DNA from 2 places in the Microbacterium betulae genome. Region 2 is predicted to be linked to the other one. Evidence: predicted binding sites of a transcription regulator. Region 2 holds the regulator's gene; the other holds the start of a gene.
What was found. Region 2 encodes HrcA, which represses chaperone genes, less so after heat shock. Its sites were predicted from a motif close to TTNGCACTCGNNNNNNNCGAGTGCNAA; they were not measured.

Region 1 (7,190 bases), 860 kb from region 2:
GCCCGCTCGTTCTCGGGGAGCCCGGCGAGCCTGTCGACGAGGTCGTCCTGCACCGTCTGGAGCTCTTCCCTGTACGCGTCCGCGTTCGCGAGGAACTCCGCCGCGTGCTCGGGCGCGAGCTCGCCGAACGCCTCGGCCATGTTGTCGGCGTACGTCTGCACGTTCAGCGGGCTCATCCAGGCGTGCGGGTTGGGGCGGCCGGCATACGCGTCCGCCGCGATGCCGATCGGCTCGACGCCCTCGGAGACGACGACGTGGGGCACGTCGACCGTCTCGACGAACTGCGCGAACCACGCCTCGAGGCCCAGGCCGTTGTCGAGGACGAGGTCGGCGTCGGCGGCGCGGCGGATGTCGCCGGGCGTCGGCTCGTACCCGTGGATCTCGGCGCCGGGCTTGGTGATGGACTCCACCCGGAGGCGGTCGCCCGCGACGTTCCGGGCGATGTCGGCGAGCACCGTGAAGGTCGTGAGGACGACCGGTCGGTCGTCCTGCCCCGAGGCGCCGCCGGCCGCGCAGCCCGAGGCCGCCGCCGCGAGGAGGACGAGGCTCCCGAAGGAGCGGAAGAGATTTTTCGGCACACCGAAAACCTACGTTTTCGGCGCACCGAAAACAAGCCGATCGCCCCGTGTCTCCCTGCGCCTGCGTGCATCCCGGCCGTCGTGCGTCCGGGCCGCCCCGTTCGAATGCCGAAGTCGTCCCGCCTCGCAGGCGGAAGCGGGACGGTTTCGTCATTCGAACGCGGAGGGGACGGGGACGGCGGGGCGGCGGAGTGCGCCCGGACGCGGGGAAGGCCCCGGGTCCGCGACGGGATCCGGGGCCTTCCGGGAGAGGATCAGCCCTCGTACGGCACGTAGGTGTTGTCGTCCTGGTACTCGTAGATGTTGATCATGCCCTCGGTCGGGTCTCCGACGTCGTCGAACGTGACGGGGCTCGAGACGCCGTCGTAGTCCGCCGTGCCGCCGTCGAGGATGATGTCGGCGCAGGCGGCGAAGGTCTCGCACTTCTCGCCGTCTCCGGTGCCGCCCGACACCTCCTGCAGCTTGGCCGCGATGTCGGCCGGATCGGTCGACCCCGACGCGAGCGACGCGAGGGCGATGAGGTTCACCGCGTCGAAGGCCTCGGGGGCGTAGGTGTAGTCGCTCAGCGCATCGGCTCCGCTCTCCTCCACGTACGCGTCGAGCCCCTCGACGAACTCCTGCACCTGGTCCGGCGTCGGACCGGGGTAGGTGCCCTTGGCGCCCGTGAGCGTCCCCGGGTCGAAGTCGGCCTCGTACGACGCCATGTTGCCGTCGACGAAGAACAGGTCCTCCGCGGGGAAGCCCTGCGACACGAGGTTCGGCACGATGACCTTGGCCTCGTCGAACGTGATCAGCGAGATCGCGTCGGGGTCGGCCGCGAGCACCTCGGAGATCTGCGAGTCGAACGTCGTGTCGCCCGGGTTGAACGTCGCGCTCGCGACGACCTCGCCGCCGGCGTTCTCGAACGCCTCCGTGATGTAGCTCGCGAGGCCCGTGCCGTAGGCGTCGTTGAGCACGATGAGGCCGAGCGTCTGGTACCCCTGCTCGGCGACGAAGTTGCCGTGCACGTCGCCCTGCAGCACGTCGGACGGCGCGGTGCGGAAGTACAGGCCGTTGTCGTCGTACGTCGTGAAGGCGTCGGAGGTGTTCGCCGGGGAGATCTGGACGACCCCGGCGCCGACGACCTGGTCGATGAACTGGAGCGAGACGCCCGAGGACGCGGCCCCGACGATGGCCGACACGTTCTCGCTGAGGAGACGCGGGATCTCGGTCTCGTACGCCTTGTTGTCGAGGTCGCCGGAGTCGCCGTGGACGACGTCGAGCTCGAGGCCCGATGTCTCCGTGTACTCGTTGATGAGCGACTGCGCGTAGTTGACGCCCTCGATCTCGGGCGGGCCGAGGAACGCGAGCGAGCCGGTCACGGGCAGGGCCGTCCCGATCTTCAGCGCGAGGTCTCCCCCGACCTCCGCCGAGGTGGAGTCGTCCGGCTCTTCCGACTCCGCCGTGTCGGTGCCGCCCGATGCGCAGCCCGCCAGCACGAGCGCCGTCGCTCCTGCCAACGCGACGGCGCCGAGCAGCGCCTTCCTGGATCGAACCATGTGGTCCCGTCCTTTCTCAGTGATCCGGGGATCGTTGTGGTAGCGGTGGAGACCGCGATGCGGGCACGCTACCGATGCATTGCTACGAGGGTGTTTCCGTTTGCGTCCACAGGCGATACCCAGGGTCGCATCGCGATGCAATCGTTATCTGCGGTGTGGCGCGTCTCCGGCGCGGACGGGCAGCACCGCGGGGTCGCAGCACGGCATCCGCTGCTCCGGCGGAGGAGGAGTCGCGCGCAGACGTCCTCCCCGCACGGGCATCGTCCTCCCGCGAGGAATCGGATGTCAGACGACGGGCTCCGCCGCGCGCACGGAGAGGCGGCGCGAGCGACGGGCGTTCCGCACCATGTCGACGGTGAGCACGACGAGCGCCACCCAGACGATGCCGAAGCCGATCCAGCGCTCGGTCGGCATGGGCTCGCCCAGGATGTAGGCGCCGCAGATGAACTGCAGGATGGGCGCGGCGAACTGCAGGAGGCCGACGGTCGTGAGCGACACGCGTCGCGCGCCGGACGCGAACAGCAGCAGCGGAACGGCGGTCGCGACGCCGGCGAGCGAGAGGAGCACCGTGTGCCCGACGCCGGCGGAGCCGTACGTGATGCCGGTCGTGACGGCGACGACGACGAGCTGCACGACGGCGATGGGCGCGAGCCACATGGTCTCGAGGGCGAGACCGCTCACCGCGTCGACCGCCGGGCCGATGCGGTTCTTGACGAGACCGTACACGCCGAAGGACGCGGTGACGATGAGCGAGATCCAGGGCACCGCGCCGTATGCGACGACGATCACGACGACCGCGACGGCGGCGATGCCGATCGCGGCCCACTGCGCGGGGCGCAGCCTCTCGCGCAGCACGACGACGGCGAGCAGCACGGTCGTGATCGGGTTGATGAAGTACCCCAGGCTCACCTCGATCACGTGCCCGGACTGCGTCGCGATGAGGAACGCCTGCCAGTTGACGTAGATGAGGACGCCCGCCAGCGCCGTCCACGACGCGAGCCGCCGGTTGCGCAGCACGGCGAGCATCCGCCCCCATCCGCGCGTGGCCGTGAGAAGGAGCGCGCAGAACACCAGCGAGAGCAGGACGCGCCAGCCGACGACCTCCCAGGGGCCCGTCGGCGCGAGGAAGACGAAGTACAGCGGCAGGACGCCCCACAGCACGTAGGCGCCGAGCCCGTATCCCGTGCCGAGCGCCCGTTCCCGTTCGGCGGATGTCGGTGCGGGGCGCTGGATCACCCGTCCAGGCTAGACCCGGCGGCGGGGCGCCGAGCCGGCCCGAAGAGCCTCCGTCCGCCACATGCCGCCGGAATCCTGCCATCCGGGGAAGACGCCCGGAGACGCCGAGAGGGCCCGGTGCCGAAGCGCCGGGCCCTCTCGAAGGACCTCTCGTCAGCGGACGACGACCGCCAGGACGTCGCGAGCAGACAGCACCAGGTACTCGTCGGCGCCGAACTTGACCTCGGTGCCGCCGTACTTGCTGTACAGCACGCGGTCGCCGACGGCGACGTCGAGCGGGACGCGGTTGCCGTTGTCGTCGATGCGGCCGGGGCCCACGGCCACAACCTCGCCCTCCTGGGGCTTCTCCTTGGCGGTGTCGGGGATGACCAGACCGCTGGCGGTGGTCTGCTCGGCCTCGACCTGCTGGATGACGATACGGTCCTCGAGCGGCTTGATGGAAACCGACACGGTGTACCTCTTCTTTCGTGTGCTTCGACGGAAGACATTCGCACTCTCGTCAGGAGAGTGCTAATCCGAGTGTAGGCCCGGACCTGGCACTCATGCAACGCGAGTGCCAGGTCGATGACGCGGGATGACACGCGACAATGGGGAGCATGGATCAGGGGGAACTGGAAGCGCTGCTCACGACCGAGGGTCTGGCGCTGCTCGACGGGCTCGATCCCGTGGAGACGACGGCGGACGTCGCCCGCGCGGTCTCGCGGCTGCGCGCGGCGGGCCACCCGCCCGCGCTCGTGTCGGCCGTGGTCGGCCAGGCCCGACTGCGCGAACGGGCGGCGACGAAGTTCGGGCCGTTCGCGGCGGGCATGCTCTTCACCCGCGCGGGGCTCGAGCAGGCGACGCGGATGGCCGTCGCCGCGCACCACGCCGGGCGGATGCGCGCGGCGGGGGTCGGCCGGGTCGCGGACCTCGGATGCGGCATCGGCGGCGACGCGCTCGGCTTCGCCGGGCTCGGGATGGACGTCCTCGCCGTGGACGCCGACCCCGTGACCGCGGCGCTCGCGGCGTACAACCTCCGTCCGTTCGGCGATGCCGTCGAGGTCCGCTCGGCGCGCGCCGAGGACGTGGATCTCGACGGCTGGGACGCCGTCTGGCTCGACCCGGCCCGCCGGACGGCCGGGCACTCCGAGACACGCCGCGTGTCGGCATCCGACTACTCGCCCTCGCTCGGCTGGGCTCATGCGCTGGGCGAGCGGTTGCCCGTGGGCCTGAAGCTCGGGCCGGCGCACGACCGCGCGACCCTCCCGCAGGGCGTCGAGGCGCAGTGGGTGAGCGTCGACGGGTCGACCGTCGAGCTCGTGCTGTGGTCGGGAGCGCTGGCGCGCGAGGACATCGGACGGTCGGCGCTCGTCGTCCGCGGCGACGAGGCGCACGAGCTGACGGCCGCCGCCGACGCGGAGGACGAGCCCGTGCATCCGCTCGGCGCATACCTGCACGAGCCGGAGGGCGCCGTCATCCGGGCGCGTCTCGTCGGCGATGTCGCACGGTCGCTCGACGCCGGCCCCGTGGCGCCGGGCATCGCCTACCTCACGGGGGACGCGGCCCTCACGACGCCGTTCGTGTCGTCGTTCCGCGTGCGCGAGACGCTCCCGGCCGACGCGAAGGCGCTCGCGAAGGCGCTGCGCGAACGCGGCATCGGCACGCTCGAGATCAAGAAGCGCGGCGTCGACGTCGACCCGGCGCTGCTGCGGAGGCGGCTGGGCCTGAAGGGCGATGCCTCTGCGACGCTCTTCCTCACCCGCATCGCCGGCCGCCGCACGGCCGTGCTCGCCGAGAGGGTGTGAGGCGGGGCACCCGTCCGATCGGGCGTCGGCGGATGCCCCGCGACTACGGCAGCGACGGCAGCTCGAGCGCCGGCGCCTCGCCGAGCTGGCCGACGATCCACAGCGCCCAGACGCCGCAGAACAGCACCGCGGCCACGGCGAGCCCCAGCCCCCACCAGGCGAGCACGCGCTGCGCATGGCGGCGGGCGAGGGCGATCACGGCGAGCAGCGCGGCGATGAGGGCGAGCGGCGCGACCCAGGGCGTGAACCACGACATCGTGAGCGAGAACGTCCCGACGACCATCGACGGGCTCGAGAGCGAGATCCGGCGCCGGGCCGGCCGGGAGGGCAGCACGTTGAGCAGCTCGGCGTCGTCGAGCCGCGCGGCCTCCTCCGGCTCCGTCATGCGCGCCGGGACACCTGGATGTCCGTGACGGGCAGGGTCGAGTCGGCGCCGAAGACGAGCGTCGACGGCTCCCGTCCGCTCTGGATGAGCTCGGACGCGAGCGCGGCGATCATCGCGCCGTTGTCGGTGCAGAGGCTGAGCGGCGGGATGCGCACCGTGACGCCCGCGGCCTCCGCGCGGGCGAGGGCGACCTCGCGCAGCCGTCGGTTCGCGATGACGCCGCCGCCGAGGAGCAGACGCGGCACGCCGTGCTCCGCGCACGCGTCGAGCGCCTTGGTGACGAGCACGTCGACGACCGCCTCCCGGAAGCTCGCCGCGACATCCGCCAGCGGGACGTCCTCCCCCGCCGCCTCGCGCTGCTCGATCCAGCGGGCCACGGCGGTCTTCAGCCCGGAGAACGAGAAGTCCCAGCGGTGTCTCGCGCGGTCGCTCGCCCGCGACAGTCCTCGGGGGAACCGGATGGCGGAGGGGTCGCCGACGACGGCCGCGCGATCGATCTCGGGGCCGCCGGGGTACGGGAGGCCGAGAATGCGCGCGACCTTGTCGAAGGCCTCGCCCGCGGCGTCGTCGACGGTCTCGCCGAGGAGCTCGACATCGCTCGTGAGGTCGCGCACGAGCAGCAGGGACGTGTGGCCGCCCGAGACGAGCAGCGCGACGGTCGGGTACTCGAGCGGCTCGGCGTCGGCGGCGAGGATGTCCGCGGCGATGTGGCCGACGAGGTGGTTGACGGCGTAGAGGGGCTTCGCGAGCGAGACCGAGAGCGCCTTCGCGGCCCCGACTCCGACCATGAGGGCGCCGGCGAGGCCGGGGCCGCTCGTGACGGCGATCGCGTCGACGTCGCCCAGGCGGACGCCGGCTTCGGCGACGGCGGCCTCGATCGCCGGCTGCAGCGCCTCGAGGTGCGCGCGCGCGGCGACCTCGGGGACGACGCCGCCGTAGCGGGCGTGCTCGTCCATGCTGCTGGCGATCGTGTTCGACAGGAGCGTGCGGCCGCGCACGATGCCGATGCCGGTCTCGTCGCAGCTCGTCTCGATGCCGAGGACGAGGGGTTCGGCGGGGTTCATCAGCAGGCTCCCGCGTCGTCGGGGTCGGGGACGCGCGCGGCCGCCCACGAGCGGACGTCGAGCCTCATGACGATCGCATCGACGTCGTCCGGCTGGTAGTACCGGGGACGACGGCCGATCCGCGCGAATCCCTCGCTCGCGTAGAGACCCTGCGCGGCGGGGTTGTCGGCGCGCACGTCGAGGAAGACCTCGCGCACGCGGCGGCGCTCGGCCTCGTCGAGGAGCGCGCGCAGGAGCGCCCTTCCCCGGCCCCGCCCGCGCGCCTGCTCGGCGATCGCGATCGTCTGCACATCCGCGTCCCGCGAGCCGGACAGCGCCCGCAGCCCCGCGTACCCGACGACATGGCCCGTCTGCTCGAGCACGAGATAGTGGCCGTGGGGAGAGGCGAGCTCCTCGCGCATCATCGCCTCGCTCCACGCGTCTGTCGGGAAGGACGCGCGCTCGAGCGCCATGATCGCATCGAGGTCCTCGGCCGTCGCCGCGCGGACGGTCATGAGCCGACCCGCTTCCGCGGTGCGGGCGCCTTCACGTCGGGCGAGCGCAGATACAGCGGCGCGTCGACGTCGGGAGCGATGCCGTGCCGCACCCGGATGGCCGCGATCCGG
Region 2 (7,190 bases):
GGGGTGGTGTCCGACCGCGACATGCGCGCCCAGTACCTCGATCGGATGGACATCGAGCGCGAGCGCGGCATCACGGTCAAGAGCCAGGCGGTGCGCCTGCCCTGGCAGCTCGACGGCGAGACCTTCGCGCTCAACATGATCGACACGCCCGGTCACGTCGACTTCACGTACGAGGTCTCGCGATCGCTCGCCGCGTGCGAGGGCGCCGTCCTCCTCGTCGACGCGGCCCAGGGCATCGAGGCGCAGACGCTCGCCAACCTCTACCTCGCGCTCGAGAACGATCTCGCGATCATCCCCGTCCTGAACAAGATCGACCTGCCCGCGGCCGATCCCGACCGCTTCGCGAAGGAGCTCGCCGACCTCATCGGCGGCGACCCCGACGACGTCCTGCGCGTGTCGGGCAAGACGGGCCAGGGCGTCGAGGAGCTGCTCGACCGTCTCGTCGGCGAGGTCCCCGCCCCGAGGGGCGACGTCGACGCGCCCGCGCGCGCCATGATCTTCGACTCGGTCTACGACGCGTACCGCGGGGTCGTCACGTACGTGAGGATGGTGGACGGCCGGCTCACCCCGCGCGAGCGCATCCAGATGATGTCGACGCGCGCGACGCACGAGCTGCTCGAGATCGGCGTGTCGAGCCCCGAGCCCACGCCGTCGAACGGCCTCGCGGCGGGCGAGGTGGGCTATCTCATCACGGGGGTGAAGGACGTCCGGCAGTCCAAGGTCGGCGACACGGTCACGAACCAGCGGACGCCGGCCTCGGACGCGCTGCCGGGATACACGGACCCGAAGCCCATGGTGTTCTCCGGCCTGTACCCGATCGACGCCAGCGACTACCCGGACCTCCGCGAGGCGCTCGACAAGCTCAAGCTCTCCGACGCCTCGCTCGCCTATGAGCCGGAGACCTCCGTCGCGCTCGGCTTCGGGTTCCGGTGCGGGTTCCTCGGCCTGCTGCACCTGGAGATCATCACGGAACGGCTCTCGCGGGAGTTCGGCCTCGATCTCATCACGACCGCTCCGAGCGTCGTCTACGAGGTGACGACGGAGACGGGCGAGAAGATCGTCGTGACGAACCCGAGCGAGTATCCCGAGGGCAAGATCGGGTCGGTCTCGGAGCCCATCGTGCGCGCGTCGATCCTCACGCCGAAGGAGTTCGTCGGCACCGTCATGGAGCTGTGCCAGAACCGTCGCGGGACGATGCTGGGGATGGACTACCTCTCGGCGGAGCGCGTCGAGCTGAAGTACACGATGCCGCTCGCCGAGATCGTGTTCGACTTCTTCGACCAGCTCAAGAGCCGCACCCAGGGCTATGCGAGCTTCGACTACGAGCCCGAGGGGCAGCAGGAGGCCGACCTCGTGAAGGTCGACATCCTGCTGCAGGGAGACCGCGTCGACGCCTTCAGCGCCATCGTGCACCGTGAGAAGGCCTACTCCTACGGCACGACGATGACCGAGCGTCTGCGCAAGCTCATCCCGCGTCAGCAGTTCGAGGTGCCCATCCAGGCGGCGATCGGGGCGCGCGTCATCGCGCGCGAGAACATCCGCGCCATGCGCAAGGACGTGCTCGCCAAGTGCTACGGCGGCGACATCACCCGCAAGCGCAAGCTCCTCGAGAAGCAGAAGGAAGGCAAGAAGCGGATGAAGATGGTCGGCCGCGTCGAGGTCCCCCAGGAGGCGTTCATCGCCGCCCTGTCCGGGGACGTCGAGTCGAAGTCCGCGAAGTAGCCAGGGGCTGCGGTTAGGGTGGACACCATGCGCCGGGCGACCTTCCGAGACGAGACGGTCGACTATGCAGCGGTCGGGGCCACGCAGGCGCCCGATCTGCTGCAGTATCCGCCGGAGGGCAGCATCCCCGCCGCCGCCGCGTGGCGGATCGGCAGCGGAGAGGAGCGGTTCCGCACGGCGGTCGACTCCCTCCTCTCGTGGGGGGCGCTCAAGGGCGCCGGACTCGTGCTCACGGATGTGCGCCCTGCCCCCGGCCCGACGTACACGGGCGTGAGCTTCGACGACGAGGGGAACGCGGTCGCGCCGAGCCGGTCCGACCAGGACCAGCGCTTCGACGCGGACGGCACGCCGTTCGTGGGAGCCGGGACGACCGTCACGGTCCACGGCAAGGTGGGGGGCTCCCGGGCCGACGCCGAGCTCCGCGTCATCTTCGTGATCGAGGAGGCGCGCCGCGTCGGCTTCGCCCTCGGCACGGTGGGCGAGTCGGTCGTGAGCGGCGAGGAGTCCTTCCTGATCGAATGGCGCGACAACGACGAGGTCTGGTTCGACGTCCGCGCCTTCGATCGCCCCGTCTCGCTCGGGAACCGGATCTTCCGCGGCCTCGTGAGGCGCCGCCGCAAGGCGCTGTTCGCGGCGTACCTGCGCGCGATCTCGCCGCTGTTCAGCACGGGGACGTGATGGCCGGCCCGCTTCCCGTCGGCGATCCCGCTCCCGCCGACGGGCGGCTGCCGCATGACCTCCCGCTCGACCCGTCGACGGACTTCGGCGTGTACCTGCACGTGCCGTTCTGCCGGGTCCGCTGCGGCTACTGCGACTTCAACACGTACACCTCGGGCGAGCTGCGCGGCGCCCGCCAGGACGAGTACGCGGACGTCCTGCTGCAGGAGGTCGGGCTGGCCAGGGAGGTCCTCGGGGAGGCGGCGGGGAGCCGCCCGGCCAGCACGGTCTTCTTCGGCGGCGGGACCCCGACCCTCCTGCCCGCCGGGGACCTCGCACGGATGCTGACGGGCGTCCGCGACGCGTTCGGCATCGCGCCCGGCGCGGAGGTGACGGTCGAGGCGAACCCGGACACGGTCACGCAGGAGGTCGCCGACGAGCTCGCCGACGCGGGCGTGACGCGGATGTCCGTGGGCATGCAGTCGGCCGTGCCCCGCGTGCTCGCCGCGCTCGACCGCACCCACACCCCGTCGAACGTCCGCACGGCCGTGGAGGCGGGCCGAGCGGCCGGCCTCGACGTGAGCGTGGACCTCATCTACGGAGCGCCGGGCGAGACCCTCGACGACTGGCGGGCCTCGCTCGATGCGGCCCTCGAGCTCGATCCCGATCATCTGTCCGCATACGCGCTCATCGTCGAGGACGGCACGAAGCTCGCCCGCCAGATCAGGCGCGGCGAGGCGCCCGCGCCCGACGACGACCTGCAGGCCGACATGTACGCGCTCGCGGATGCGGCGCTCGGCGACGCCGGCTACGACTGGTACGAGGTCTCCAACTGGTCGCGCGGAGAGGCCCACCGGTCGCGGCACAACCTCGCCTACTGGACGGGGGCCGACTGGTGGGGCTTCGGCCCGGGGGCCCACAGCCACGTCGCAGGACTGCGCTGGTGGAACGTCAAGCATCCCGCCGCCTACGCGCAGCGCCTCGCGGCGCAGGAGTCTCCCGCGGCGGGCCGCGAGCGGCCGGACGAGGAGTCGCGGACGCTGGAGCGGGTGCTGCTGCGGAGCCGCATCCGCGAGGGGCTCGCGATCGACGACCTCGACGCGGGGGCGCGCAGCGCGGTCGCCGGCCTCATCGCGGACGGTCTCGTCGTGCCCGCCGCGGCGCTGAAGGGGCGGATCGTGCTGACGCTGCGGGGGAGGCTGCTCGCCGACGCGGTGGTCCGCGCGCTCACCGCCTGACGCGTCGCGGCGCGCCCCGGCGACGGCCGCGGATCGGTAGACTGGCACTCGGAGTCGTCGAGTGCCAGGGGAGAGGAGCGCACATGGTCAGCGAGCGCGGCCTTCAGGTCCTCCGCGCGATCGTGCAGGACTACGTCGACACCCATGAGCCCGTCGGCAGCCGCTCGATCGTCGACCGGCACTCCTTCGGCGTCTCCGCGGCGACCATCCGCAACGACATGGCGCTCCTCGAGGACGAGGAGCTCATCGCCCAGCCGCACACCTCGTCGGGCCGCGTCCCGACCGACAAGGGGTACCGGGTGTTCGTCGACCATCTCGCGGAGCTGCGCCCGCTCTCCTCGGCTCAGCGCGCCGCGATCACCGCGTTCCTCGGCGACCCCGCCGACCTCGACGAGCTGCTCGCCCGCACCGTGCGGCTGCTGACCCAGCTCACCGGCCAGGTCGCGCTCGTGCAGTACCCCTCGTTCTCCCGGGCGAACGTCACCCATGTCCAGCTCGTGCCGCTCGATCCGCACCGGCTGCTCGTCATCATCGTCACCGACACCGGTCGCGTCTCGCAGCGCATCACGATCCTGCCCCAGCCCCTCGACGAGGCCGGCGTGGCGGCGGTCGGCGCACGCCTGATCCCGCGCCTCACAGGGCGTTCGGTGGCCGAGGCCGCCGAGCAGCTGTCCCTCGCGCGCACCGCGGCGAGCGTGCACCTCACCCCCGCGGAGGCGGCGCTGCACGCGGTGGCCGTCGCCGCGTCGGAGGAGCTCGACGAGTTCCGCCAGAATCGGCTCATGATGGCGGGGTCGGCGACGCTCGCGAAGCGGGAGCAGGACTTCCGCGGGAGCATCCACCCGCTCCTCGAGGCGATCGAGGAGCAGGTCACGCTGCTGCGGCTGATGAGCGAGATGGTCGCGGACGGCCAGGGCCTGTCGGCGAGCATCGGACGGGAGAACGCCGCGTTCGGGCTCGCGGAGGCGTCGATCGTGGCGAGCGAGTACGACTCGGCGGTCGGGGCCGCGCGCATCGGGCTCATGGGCCCCACCCGTATGGACTATCCGCGCAACCTCGCGGCGGTACGGGCGGTCGCCCGGTACCTCACGAGGCTGCTGGACGAAGACGAGGGACGGCGCTGAGGCACCGTCCGGACGGATCACGGCACGGACGCACGGCGTCCGCAGGAAGGCTGACGTGGCTGATCACTACGAGACCCTCGGTGTGTCGAAGGACGCTTCGCAGGAGGACATCAAGAAGGCGTACCGCCGATTGGCGCGCCGGCTGCACCCCGACGTGAACCCCGCGCCGGAGGCGGCGGAGGAGTTCAAGTCGGTCACGCACGCGTACGACGTGCTGAGCGATCCCGAGCAGCGGCGCCGATACGACATGGGCGGGGACGAGTCCCCGTTCGGAGGAGCGGGCTTCGGCGGCTTCGGCGACATCTTCGAGACCTTCTTCGGCGCGGCCGGAGGCGGAGGCGGGCGCAGCGGCAGGCCGCGGTCCCGCCGGGAGCGCGGCCAGGACGCTCTCGTCCGCGTCACGCTCGACCTGGGCGACGTCGTCTTCGGGACCCACCGCGACATCGAGGTCGACACCGCCGTGCTGTGCGAGACGTGCCAGGGCTCGTGCTGTCAGCCCGGGACGAGCCCGCAGACGTGCGACATCTGCCGCGGCACGGGCCACGTCCAGCGTCAGGTGCGGAGCCTTCTCGGCAACATGGTGACGAGCCAGCCCTGCGGCACGTGCCAGGGCTACGGCACGGTCATCCCGCAGCCCTGCACGACGTGCCACGGGCAGGGCAGGGTGCGATCGCGCCGCACGGTCTCCCTCGACATCCCCGCCGGCGTCGAGACCGGTCTGCGGCTGCAGCTGCCCGGCTCCGGCGAGGTGGGGCAGGCGGGCGGCCCCAACGGCGACCTGTACGTCGAGGTCACCGTCGCCCCGCACCCCGTCTTCAGCCGCGACGGCGACGACCTGCTGGCGACGCTCGAGGTGTCGATGACCGACGCGATCCTCGGGACGACCACGTCGATCGACGGCCTCGACGGCGCCGTGGAGGTGGAGGTGCGCGCCGGGATCCAGTCGGGCGAGATCCTCACGGTCAGGGATCGCGGCATCACCGGCCTCCGCTCCTCGCGTCGCGGCGATCTGCGTGTCGGAGTGCAGGTGGTCACGCCGACGAAGGTCGATCACAAGACCCGCGAGCTCCTCGAGGAGCTGGCCAGGCGCACGAAGGCCCCGTCGCCGCGACTGGCGGAGTTCCAGCAGGGACTGTTCTCGAAGCTCCGCGACAGGTTCCGCGGCTGAGGGGCGGGCCATGGCGCTGCACTTCCACGACCCCTCCGCCGCAGAGGCGGCCGTCGGCGACGCGATCGAGCTCGGCGGATCCGAGGCGCACCACGCCGCAGCGGTGCGCCGCGTGCGCGCCGGCGAGGGCGTGACGGTGACGGACGGGCGGGGCGCGTGGATCACGGGCACGTGCGAGTCGGTCGAACGGGACCGCGTGGTCGTGCGGATCACGGCGCGGGAGGACGTCCCGGCACCGCGTCCCCGTCTCGTCCTCGTCCAGGCGCTCGCGAAGGGCGACAGGGACGAGCTCGCGGTGCAGGCGGCCACGGAGCTCGGCGTCGACGGCGTCGTTCCCTGGCAGGCCGCGCGGAGCGTCTCACGCTGGGAGGGCGCCAAGGCCGAGAAGGGCCGTGCGCGCTGGGCCGCGATCGTGCGCGAGGCGGCCAAGCAGGCCCATCGGGCGTGGATCGCCGAGGTCGCTCCCGTCGAGGCGATCGCTGCGCTCGCGCAGCGTGCGGCGCAGGCGCGGATGCTCGTGCTGGACCCGACCGCGGACACCGCGCTCACCGAGGTCTCCTTCACGGACGCGCGCGACGTCGTCCTCGTGGTGGGGCCGGAGGGCGGCATCGCCCCCGAGGAGCTCGACCGTCTCGCGCAGGCGGGAGCCGAGCGGGTGCGCCTGGGGGCGACGATCCTCCGCACGTCCACCGCGGGCCCCGCGGCGCTCGCCGTCGTCAACGCCGGGCTGGGGCGCTGGTAGCCCTGGTCGTTAGACTCGAACCCATGAGCGAGCCGTCGATCTTCACGCGCATCCTGCGGGGCGACATCCCGGGCGACATCGTCGCGGAGACCGACAGGGTCTTCGCGATCACCGACATCAGCCCGCGGGCGCCGCTGCACCTGCTCGTCATCCCCAAGACGGAGGATTACCGCGACGTCGCCGAGCTCGCAGCCGGCGACCCCGATCTGCTCGCCGAGGTGGTCGCGGTGGCCCAGGGGCTCGCCGACGAGCGCGCGGGCGGGCAGTTCCGACTGATCTTCAACACCGGCGCAGACGCGGGCCAGACCGTGTTCCACGTGCATGCGCACGTGCTCGCCGGAGACCTCCAGGAGAAGAGCCTCGTTGGCAACTGACCCCACAAGCCCCACGGGCCCCGCGTCGGCGGACGACGTCGTCACGCAGACGGTCCTCGCCGACGGCGTCGCGATGGTGCGCCTGCTCGGACCGCAGGATCGTCTGCTGCGGATGGTCGAGAAGGAGCATCCCGCGGTCGACGTGCACGTTCGCGGGAACGAGAT

Region 1: groES (co-chaperone GroES) is a predicted target of HrcA. The motif match lies at 3,886-3,912, and genes of this name have one in related genera.

What each region holds. Positions count from the first base shown of each region.
Region 1 covers NZ_CP118157.1:2,654,682-2,661,871, forward strand. Annotated here, with positions in the region: gene N8K70_RS12580 (metal ABC transporter substrate-binding protein) at 1-578, opposite strand, end outside; gene N8K70_RS12585 (ABC transporter substrate-binding protein) at 833-2,116, opposite strand; gene rarD (EamA family transporter RarD) at 2,402-3,349, opposite strand; gene groES (co-chaperone GroES) at 3,506-3,802, opposite strand; gene N8K70_RS12600 (class I SAM-dependent methyltransferase) at 3,949-5,136, shown strand; gene N8K70_RS12605 (hypothetical protein) at 5,180-5,521, opposite strand; gene tsaD (tRNA (adenosine(37)-N6)-threonylcarbamoyltransferase complex transferase subunit TsaD) at 5,518-6,585, opposite strand; gene rimI (ribosomal protein S18-alanine N-acetyltransferase) at 6,585-7,079, opposite strand; gene tsaB (tRNA (adenosine(37)-N6)-threonylcarbamoyltransferase complex dimerization subunit type 1 TsaB) at 7,076-7,190, opposite strand, start outside.
Region 2 covers NZ_CP118157.1:1,794,141-1,801,330, forward strand. Annotated here, with positions in the region: gene lepA (translation elongation factor 4) at 1-1,722, shown strand, start outside; gene N8K70_RS08420 (DUF1990 family protein) at 1,750-2,400, shown strand; gene hemW (radical SAM family heme chaperone HemW) at 2,400-3,617, shown strand; gene hrcA (heat-inducible transcriptional repressor HrcA) at 3,701-4,741, shown strand; gene dnaJ (molecular chaperone DnaJ) at 4,797-5,909, shown strand; gene N8K70_RS08440 (16S rRNA (uracil(1498)-N(3))-methyltransferase) at 5,920-6,651, shown strand; gene N8K70_RS08445 (HIT domain-containing protein) at 6,675-7,025, shown strand; gene N8K70_RS08450 (PhoH family protein) at 7,099-7,190, shown strand, end outside.